DNA from 3 places in the Shewanella sp. SP2S2-4 genome. Region 2 is predicted to be linked to each of the others. Evidence: predicted binding sites of a transcription regulator. Region 2 holds the regulator's gene; each other region holds the start of a gene.

Region 1 (3,277 bases), on a different contig from region 2:
GGGCATGCTGCTTAAAAAAAGCCAATTCACGGATATTTGCGCCGATTATCTGCTCACGGGGCATGCCAGTGATTTTACTGTGTGCCTGATTCACATACTCGACTTTTTCAGTATGCAAATTAATGAGCATACTGATCTGCCGTGATTGCTCCGTCGCGCAGCGAAATAGGCTCAAACTTTCTTCTTTGTCGTAGCTGTGTTTTGTCGCTAAGGTCAGGGCTAATTGATCGGCCATCTGGCACGACAGGTGGATTTCGCTGTCGTGCCAATGGGGAGTGAATTGCGCCCGCTCGATGCAGAGCACACCTTCGAGACGACCATTAATGCGAATGGCGATGTCGAGAGTTGAATTGATGTGCCGCGGGATAAAGTAGCACTCTGCCAATTCACTTAAACGGGGATCGGTCAGGGCATTGCCGGCATCGATATGGCGCAGGGTTTTAAGCTCGTGCACATAACGGGGACAAGCTTGTAATAGTTTAGGCCTATGAATGTCTTGCAACATCATAGAACCAAATTGTGCAACGAGTGTTTGGGTTTGTTGATCAGCTGAAAACGTCCACACTGACACCAAAGAAACCGCTAAATTCTGGCACAACAACTCTGTGGCTAACTCTGCTGTCTTGGTGAAATCGCCCTGCTGTTTTGCAGTTGACTGAACCAAAGACTCCAATAAATGCTGATGCTGACGTCGTTTCACGCTGATTCCCTACAAAACTTCGTGTTGGGCTAAAGGTCTTTGCTACGCGCAAAAGTACCTTGAAATGTGCAATTAAGCTGATTGAATTATTCTTATTTGGAGGCAGATTACACTATCTATTGTAAGTGCAGCAACATGTGGCACAATTTATTACAATTCAGTTAACAACTGCAGCATTTTTAGACAGTTAAAACGATTAAGCTCGAATTCTATCCGCTAAAATCTATCCACTAAAAGTGCTGCACAAAAACTTATAAACCGTTTTCCAATTGGAAAATCATTTTCTCGGCGCTCACACCAAAGGTCAGCAGTAAATCGATACCCGCCGCCGTGGTCACAAACTCAGTTTGTACTTCAGCAAATCGAGCTTGGGCGCGGCTCGCCATACTTTCGGCATCTGTTTGCGCGCTATCGCCAACAAAATTTAACGTCAATAAGGTATCGTGTTCATCAATGACGGCGCCGATATCGACAAAACTGCCACAATCGGTGCAAGTATCATTCACTGCCGGATTCTGTGCTTCTATTATGCCTTTCATCTGTATTCCTTATTTATAAAGCGACTGATTAACGGCATCACTAAACTATGCCGCTAATTTATTTGCGCGGTAAGTGGGTAACTCGATAGGTTAATCAGAATTATAGGTAATTAAGCCTCAAGATAACTGGCTTTAGCTCACGCTTATTTACTGAAATGGCGCAGATTGACGCTATTGGTATTGTAGAGGACTTGCTGGAAATGGGTAACTAGGCGGAAGCGAGCAGAGGCACGAGATTACGTTGGATTGCCAATTGATCGGCAAAATGCATGATTTCAACCTTAGGCGCGCTGAGTTGGCCCCGCTGCCTGAGCTGGGTGACATGATCACAGTTACTCAGGGCCTCGGCCATTGCAACGCTCTCACCGCCTCGGATCACTAAGGCTTCCGGTCGTAGTGCCTGCTGTAATTGAAATGCCCGCGGACCTTGCGCCATAAAAATACTGCTGTTATCGACTACAGGTTCGGCTGAGGATAAATCCGCCATTAAGCTTTGCTGTGGTGGTAATTCGAACTGACGCTGTAATTTTTGCGCCATATCGAGATCTTTTTGCCATTGAAATTGCGCCATGTCCCGTGCGTCAACCGACAGTAACGACAGCAACAGGGCGAATTCGCCCCGTCTGTCGTTTTCTATCGCCGCATTTAAGCGGGTGCCAATTTGGGCTTCGTTGACTAAAGGAACATCAATTTGCATAAAAAAACATCGTCAAAACAATTCGTTGTTAGTTAATCGACCATTTGATGCATAACTTTAGGAAAATTTTTAAATTGGGTATTTACATGCAAAAGGTTTCTGACTACTATGGCGGCCGCAATTGAGGAGGGGTTCCCGAGTGGCCAAAGGGATCAGACTGTAAATCTGACGGCTCAGCCTTCGAAGGTTCGAATCCTTCTCCCTCCACCATTTGCACTGTAAGTTTATGAGTGTTGTTCGAAAATGATGTAGAGTTTTACAAAAGCGTTAAAGGTATTCGTGGAGGGGTTCCCGAGTGGCCAAAGGGATCAGACTGTAAATCTGACGGCTCAGCCTTCGAAGGTTCGAATCCTTCTCCCTCCACCATCTTTATCTCTAACGCAGATAATCATTTTCAAATACCAAACATGGCCAATGTTTGGTTCAGTTTTAAAAGTAAAGAAAGTTTGTGGAGGGGTTCCCGAGTGGCCAAAGGGATCAGACTGTAAATCTGACGGCTCAGCCTTCGAAGGTTCGAATCCTTCTCCCTCCACCATTTCTTTCATTATCTATATCCCTCTTGTTCAACTTCCGTTTTTTCTATTCCAGTTTTAACTTCATTAGCTTCGTCTATTCATTTTTGTTCTGATTACATTCCTTGTATTTAACTGCACTTCTGTTTGAAGTCATCTTTTTAGTTCGCGATATTTGTCTTTAACATCAATCACGCCTAGCTCTACTTCAAGCTAATGATCCCAAACGAGTAACGCCAAGCAGATCCAATAAAACCGCTTTACCCGTCCCTGTGATATGCTCTAAAAATGATCCCTTTCGAAGTGACTATGATGATATCTAACACAATTCAACCGCCAGTTGACTCACACAGCGCTCACAGACTCTGCCCAACGTGGGAAGCCCATGCGATAGGCAAGATTGAAGCGGATTTTCAGCGCAGCGCCGATACCCATTTGATTAAGCTTGAATTACCTATGCTCGATGGCATAGATATTTATCTTAAAGATGAAAGTACCCACCCGACAGGCAGCTTAAAGCATCGCCTCGCCCGCTCACTCTTCCTCTATGCCCTGTGTAACGGCTGGATTAAACAAGGCACGCCGATTATCGAATCCTCATCGGGCAGCACGGCGATTTCTGAAGCCTATTTTGCCCGCTTACTCGGTTTACCTTTTATTGCCGTGATGCCTAAAAGTACGGCTAAAAAGAAGATTGAACAGATCACTTTCTATGGCGGCCAATGTCATTTTGTCGATCATTCCAGTAAGATTTACGCCGAATCGGCACGCCTCGCCGCAGAGCTTGGCGGCCATTATATGGATCAATTCACCTACGCCGAGCGCGCGA
Region 2 (3,277 bases):
ACGCAACTTCAGATGGCAATGGCGCACCTGAACTCAGCATTTTAAGCCTAGCCAACAAACCCGAATCGGCAGGATCTTGCTGCTCGCCCTGCTGCGTTTGAGCAAACATGGTATTAATTGCATCAACAGCCTGCAAAATAATGTCCATCAGCTCTGCATTGACGCTACGTTTGCCAGTCCGTAATAAATCGAAGGTATTTTCAGCCTCATGACACACATCGACCATGGGAGTTAAGCTAAGAAAGCCTGCGCCACCTTTAACGGTGTGGAACCCTCTAAAAATGGCGTTTAGCAAGTTAGTGTCATCAGGATTATTTTCAAGCGCAACGAGTTGCTCTTGCAGAAGCTCTAAAATTTCACCGGCTTCGATTAAAAAGTCCTGGAGTATCTCTTCATCTACATCAAAGGCCATCAAATTGACTCCCAGTTAGAAACCCAGACTCGATAGAAGATCATCCACTTCGTCTTGACCCGTTACTACATCTTGACGAAGCTCGGCATTCATTATCGGCCCTTCCGCTTCAATATTATTTTTCTGAGCAATCTGACTTTCAATCATAGGCTGCTCACCAAATACCGTCAGCATAGAAACCAGATTACTTTCTACTTCCATAACCAGATCAATAACACGACGTATCATTTGTCCTGTTAAGTCTTGAAAATCTTGCGCCATCAATATTTGATTTAACAATTCACGCAGTCGAGTCGAGTCATTTGAACTACGGGACATAAGATCTTGGACATCGTGGCAAAGAACCTTAAACTCGCTGAGTTCTATTTCTCGGCGCATTAATTTGTCCCAAGATGGCATGACTTTTTGAATATTTACCGTTACGGCATTGGCCAAAGGTAAACATTCTTCTACCGCATCCATGGTTTTATTTGCCGCTTGTTCAGTCATGTCAATAACGTAATTTAAACGTTGTTTGGCATCGGGAATTTCTGTATTGGCTAATTCAGCTAGACGATTATCAACTTGAAAATCCATTAAAGCGCTATGAAGTTGCCGAGTTAATTTCCCTACCTCTTCAAATAATTCTCGTTGCAGTGGAGCAGCAAGCTCCCGAAATAAATCATCTGCCTGACGTTGCTCACCGACACTTAATAATTCAACCAAGTGCTGAGCTTGTTCGAGCGTGATGAGCCCTGATGTTTGTGACTTCATAGCTCATCCTTGCTCAAGCGAGTCGTTCGAATATTTTATCTAGCTTCTCTTTCAGCGTTGCAGCGGTAAAAGGCTTAACCACATATCCATTCACTCCCGCTTGAGCGGCAGCGATAATCTGTTCACGTTTTGCTTCAGCTGTCACCATTAATACGGGTAAATGCTTTAGCGAATCATCTGCGCGAATTGCTTTTAACAGATCGATGCCTTGCATACCGGGCATATTCCAATCTGTAACAACAAAATCAAAATCCCCCTTTTGCAACATCGGCAGGGCTGTTGAGCCATCGTCTGCTTCTTGGGTATTGTTAAACCCCAAGTCTCGCAACAAGTTCTTGATGATACGCCTCATTGTCGAAAAATCGTCAACAATGAGAATCTTCATATTCTTGTCCAAGGTTTCCTCCGGTGAGCTGACATTCTGTGCTCGATTAATAATTATACTTATGTCCAGTGCTTGAGTTTAGCTTTCAATCGCAACATTGCCTGACTTAATATCTGGCTAACACGCGATTCACTGACCTCAAGAATGGCGCCAATCTCTTTTAAATTCAATGCTTCATCGTAGTACAGGGATAACACTAATGCATCTCTTTCAGGCAATAATTTAATTGCCTCAACCAGCGCAGAATGAAATTGGTTCTCAGCTAATGCTTCAAATGAGTCATCATCGGACCGATCACTCACTGTAAGTATATCCTGAGATACGCCTAAGTCTTCTATCCCTATGATTTTTCCGACAGAAACATCGTTAAGAATATGATGGTACTCATCGAGCGTCATATCAAGTTTTTCTGCAATTTCTGTGTCGCGTGCATCACGGCCCAGTTCTTGCTCTAACTCATCAATAGCATGTGCAACCTTGCGGTTATTACGATGAACGGAACGAGGCACCCAATCACCACGGCGAATTTCATCTAACATCGCCCCTCGTATACGTATGCCGGCGAAGGTTTCAAATTTCGCACCCTTGCCACCATCAAACTTGGATGATGCTTCTAATAAACCCATCATCCCAGCTTGGAGTAAATCATCTAGCTGCACTGAGGCAGGTAGTCTGGCGAGTAAATGATGCGCAATTCTTTTAACCAACGGAGCATACTGTTCAACGATCGACGATTTATTGTCTAAACAAGTATACGCAGCGGCTTTATTCACTCGTTTTTTCCTCTTGAAAATCTGGTCGTTGAACTAAACGCTCAACGAAAAACTCCAAATGCCCACCAGGTTGCTGCGGTACAGGCCAGCTTAGAATTTTATTTGCCAACCCTTGATACGCAATCGCTGCTGGTGATTTAGGATACGCTTCAACCACCAATTTTTGTTTACGAACTGATTTACGTAAGTTTTCGTCAAATGGGATTGTTGCAACCAATTCAAGGGCGACATCCAAAAATCTGTCGGTCACTTTACTGAGTTTAGCAAATAATTCCATACCTTCGCGTAAACTACGCACCATATTGGCAACTATTTTAAAACGGAACACGCCATGCTCACGGCTGAGGATTTTTATCAGGGCATAGGCATCGGTAATTGATGTGGGTTCATCACAAACAACGACCAGCACATCCTGCGATGCACGTGAGAAACTGAGCACCATATCTGAAATCCCAGCAGCAGTATCTACGACTAGAATATCAAACTGAGTCCGCATCTCACTAAATGCGCGAATTAACCCGGCATGTTGCGCTGGGCTTAATTCCACCATCCCTTGTGTTCCTGAAGTGGCTGGCACTATGCCAATCCCTTTAGGGCCACGAACGATAATATCGTCAAGCTCTGCATCACCAGAGAGAACATGGGAGAGGTTACGCTCGGCACGAATACCCAGCATGACATCGACGTTTGCTAAGCCAAGGTCAGCATCAAGTACCAAGACACGCTTGCCTTTTTCGGCTAATGCCACAGCTGTATTAATGGAAACGCTGGTTTTACCAACGCCACCTTTACCACCTGTGACCGCGATTACTTTCACTTTTTCGTTATAGGGTTGATTCATCATACGTAAACCACTTGCTTGATCCAGGGTCATAAATCTACTCAAATGCACAGGCCATATTATCTGACCACGCTGTGTCTTGTAATGATTGTTGTTCTGTACTATCTAACGCT
Region 3 (3,277 bases), 140 kb from region 2:
ATTTCGTTGTCGTTCAATACCACGAGCATGTCATTGTGCAAGTCGCCAGCGTGGTTCATGGCTTCAAATACCATGCCGCCTGTCATGGCGCCATCGCCGATCACGGCAACGACTTTACGACCCGCTTGCTCTTTTTCAGCGGCAATCGCCATCGCCAGCGCGGCGCTGATAGACGTGCCTGAATGCCCAACGCTGAAAGTATCGTATTCACTTTCTTCACGCCATGGGAAAGGATGCAAACCATCTTTTTGTCTAATGGTGTGCATCTTGTCACGGCGACCCGTAAGAATTTTATGGGGATAAGCCTGATGGCCCACATCCCAAATCAGCCGATCAAAAGGGGTGTTGTAGACATAGTGCAGCGCAACAGTGAGTTCCACTGTGCCGAGCCCAGAGGCAAAATGTCCGCTGGATATGCCAACAGACTTAAGAAGGAACTCGCGCAGTTCGTCGGCTACTTGTGGTAAAAGTGCCTGAGGAAGCTGGCGGAGTTCATTAGGGGTGTTGGCCTGCGCCAACACGGGAAACTGAGAAATGTCCAAACTCATAGCGAGATACTTCGACTCTTATTATATTCTTCGCTCAATGATATAGCGGGCGAAGTCTGCAATTAACTGGCTATTGTATGGCAATTTAGCCAGCGCTGATAGTGCCTCTTGGATCAGTTGTTTGGCGGTGTCTTGTGCACCTTGTAGTCCAAGTAGTTGTGGAAACGTACTCTTATTCGATTCAGTATCAGAGCCTTGCGGCTTACCGAGTTCTTCGGTGGTGGCTACTATGTCAAGGATATCGTCTTGTACTTGGAAGGCGAGTCCGACCGCACGGGCAAAATCCATCATAGCAGCATACTGATCTTTTGGCGCGTTCGCGGCGATTAACGCTAACTCAACAGCGCAGCTGATAAGGGCGCCCGTTTTCATATTATGTAACTGAGTTAATGCTTTAAGATCAATATGTTTATCTGTTGAGGCTAAGTCTATCGCTTGGCCGCCACACATGCCACGATAACCTGAGGCTTTTGCCAATACTCTGACCATAGCGATATGTTGCTCGCTGCTGATCCCAGCTACCGCTTCGGTGACAATTTCAAAGGCTAAGGTCTGCAGTGCATCCCCAGCTAAAATGGCGGTCGCTTCATCAAACGCGATATGCACTGTGGGCTGACCACGGCGCAGCTCATCATCATCCATGGCGGGTAAATCGTCGTGGATCAATGAATAAGCATGGATACATTCAATGGCTGCGGCGCAAGCATCTAATTTTTCGAGCTCGACCCCAAACATGCGTCCGACACTGTATACAAGGAAAGGTCGAATGCGTTTGCCACCCAATAAGGCGCCGTAAGTCATGGCAGCTTTTAATTGGGGAGCGGTATCTTCAAGCGTACTAAAACGCTGTTTTAATTGATTATCAACCCGTTGTTGAAATTCTTGAATGGCACTGACTAACACGCTTATTCGCCCTCAACGGCATAGGTGGATAGGGGCGCATTTTCATCTTGTTTCAGTAAAATGGCCACTTTTTGTTGGGCTTGTTCGAGTTTTGCTTGGCTATTTCGAACCAGATTGATGCCACGTTCAAATTGTTTTAACGCGTCATCGAGGGAGATATCGCCTTGTTCTAGATCGGCAACAATGCGCTCGAGTTCGCCAAGGGATTCTTCAAAACTGAGATTTTCGGGTTTCTTCGCCACGTTTATGCTTCCTTTGATTTAGCGGACACAAGGTATATCAGGGCGGCTTTAGGGTCAAATTCAGACTAAAGATATTTGCTCAATAGCACGCTTTGTTACTGAAATTTTTTCAGAAAATATAAATTGTCGCTAAACTTGCTTAGTGTGTGTCCGATAACTGACAATAGTATCATCATTTGTATGGTAATTTTTAACTTGATAGACAAGGCTCGCATGTGTGTCGTTGGGATTATCTTACTCAGTGGAACTGCTGAGTGTTATTGCTTACCTAGGGTGAGTATTATGTCGTTTATTACGAAAAGTGAGGAGCCGTTGTGGATTTAGCAACAGTAATTGGAATTGTGGGTGCCTTTGGTTTCATCTTAGGGGCAATGGCCACCAGCGGCGGTTTAATGATTTTCGTTGATGTACCTTCGATTCTTATTGTTTTCGGTGGGTCCTTCTTCGTAGTGATGATGAAGTTCAATCTTAAACAGTTTTTTAGTGCGGTAAAAATCGCCGCTAAAGCGTTTATTTTTAAGATTGATAAGCCAGAAGATTTGATTGAACAGTCCGTGACTATGGCTGATGCCGCCCGTAAAGGCGGTTTTTTAGCTTTAGAAGAAGCGCAAATTACCAACAGCTTTATGCAAAAAGCCGTCGACATGCTCGTTGATGGTCACGATGGTGAAGTGGTGCGCGCTGCCTTAGAGAAGGATATCGCCCTGACCGAAGAGCGCCATCGTACTGGGATCGGCATTTTTAGAGCCTTCGGTGACGTAGGTCCTGCAATGGGCATGATAGGTACGCTGGTGGGTCTTGTGGCCATGCTGTCAAACATGTCAGATCCTAAATCCATCGGCCCTTCAATGGCGGTGGCCTTGTTAACCACCTTATACGGCGCTATGGTCGCCAACATGGTTTGTCTTCCTATCGCGGATAAGTTAACGCTTAGGATGGGTGAAGAAATGCTGAACCGTAACTTGATTATGGATGCGGTATTGGCGATTCAAGACGGACAAAACCCTCGGGTGATTGAAGGCTTCTTGAAAAATTATCTGGCTGAGAAAAATCGCAAAATAGATACAACGGACGGAGAGTAGCCCATGGCTAAGGCTAAGTGCAACTGTCCACCGGCCGGAGCACCGATGTGGTTGGCGACCTTTGCTGACTTGATGTCGCTGTTGATGTGTTTCTTCGTGTTGTTATTGTCATTTTCCGAAATGGACGTAATGAAGTTTAAGCAGATCGCGGGCTCAATGAAGTATGCCTTTGGTGTGCAAAATAAGGTGGAAGTCAAAGATATCCCGAAGGGGACGTCAGTGATTGCCTTAGAATTTAGACCAGGACGTCCCGATCCCACCCCGATTGAAATAATCAACCAACAAACCAATGAAATGACGGAACCTGTATTGGATTACCAAGCGGGTGAAGACGACAGTGCGGGCGGCGTGCAGCAGCAAAGTGGTTCCCAGCGTGGCGGCGAAGCCACTGCAACAGCGCAGGAAGTGGCTGATGCGGTTAAGGCCGAAGCGGCAGCGGCGCAGGATAAGATCAATCAAGAAGTGAAGAAGATGGCGCAGGAACTCAATAAAGAAATCACCG

Evidence for each region. Region 2 encodes FliA, which starts transcription of late flagellar genes. Its sites were predicted from a motif close to CTAAAGNTNNNNNNNNNNNNGCCGATA; they were not measured.
Region 1: Q4Q54_RS14345 (VC2046/SO_2500 family protein) is a predicted target of FliA. The motif match lies at 1,971-1,997, and genes of this name have one in related genera.
Region 3: pomA (flagellar motor protein PomA) is a predicted target of FliA. The motif match lies at 1,823-1,849, and genes of this name have one in related genera.

The regions. Positions count from the first base shown of each region.
Region 1 is NZ_JAUOER010000017.1:71,124-74,400, forward strand. It holds gene Q4Q54_RS14335 (EAL domain-containing protein) at 1-700, opposite strand, end outside; gene Q4Q54_RS14340 (DUF406 family protein) at 952-1,239, opposite strand; gene Q4Q54_RS14345 (VC2046/SO_2500 family protein) at 1,448-1,936, opposite strand; tRNA gene Q4Q54_RS14350 (tRNA-Tyr) at 2,062-2,146, shown strand; tRNA gene Q4Q54_RS14355 (tRNA-Tyr) at 2,218-2,302, shown strand; tRNA gene Q4Q54_RS14360 (tRNA-Tyr) at 2,387-2,471, shown strand; gene Q4Q54_RS14365 (PLP-dependent cysteine synthase family protein) at 2,737-3,277, shown strand, end outside.
Region 2 is NZ_JAUOER010000012.1:8,194-11,470, forward strand. It holds gene Q4Q54_RS11340 (chemotaxis protein CheA) at 1-412, opposite strand, end outside; gene Q4Q54_RS11345 (protein phosphatase CheZ) at 428-1,165, opposite strand; gene cheY (chemotaxis response regulator CheY) at 1,179-1,562, opposite strand; gene Q4Q54_RS11355 (RNA polymerase sigma factor FliA) at 1,610-2,323, opposite strand; gene Q4Q54_RS11360 (MinD/ParA family protein) at 2,316-3,197, opposite strand; gene flhF (flagellar biosynthesis protein FlhF) at 3,202-3,277, opposite strand, start outside.
Region 3 is NZ_JAUOER010000012.1:144,777-148,053, reverse strand. It holds gene dxs (1-deoxy-D-xylulose-5-phosphate synthase) at 1-548, opposite strand, end outside; gene ispA ((2E,6E)-farnesyl diphosphate synthase) at 570-1,451, opposite strand; gene xseB (exodeoxyribonuclease VII small subunit) at 1,454-1,693, opposite strand; gene pomA (flagellar motor protein PomA) at 2,008-2,775, shown strand; gene Q4Q54_RS11935 (flagellar motor protein MotB) at 2,779-3,277, shown strand, end outside.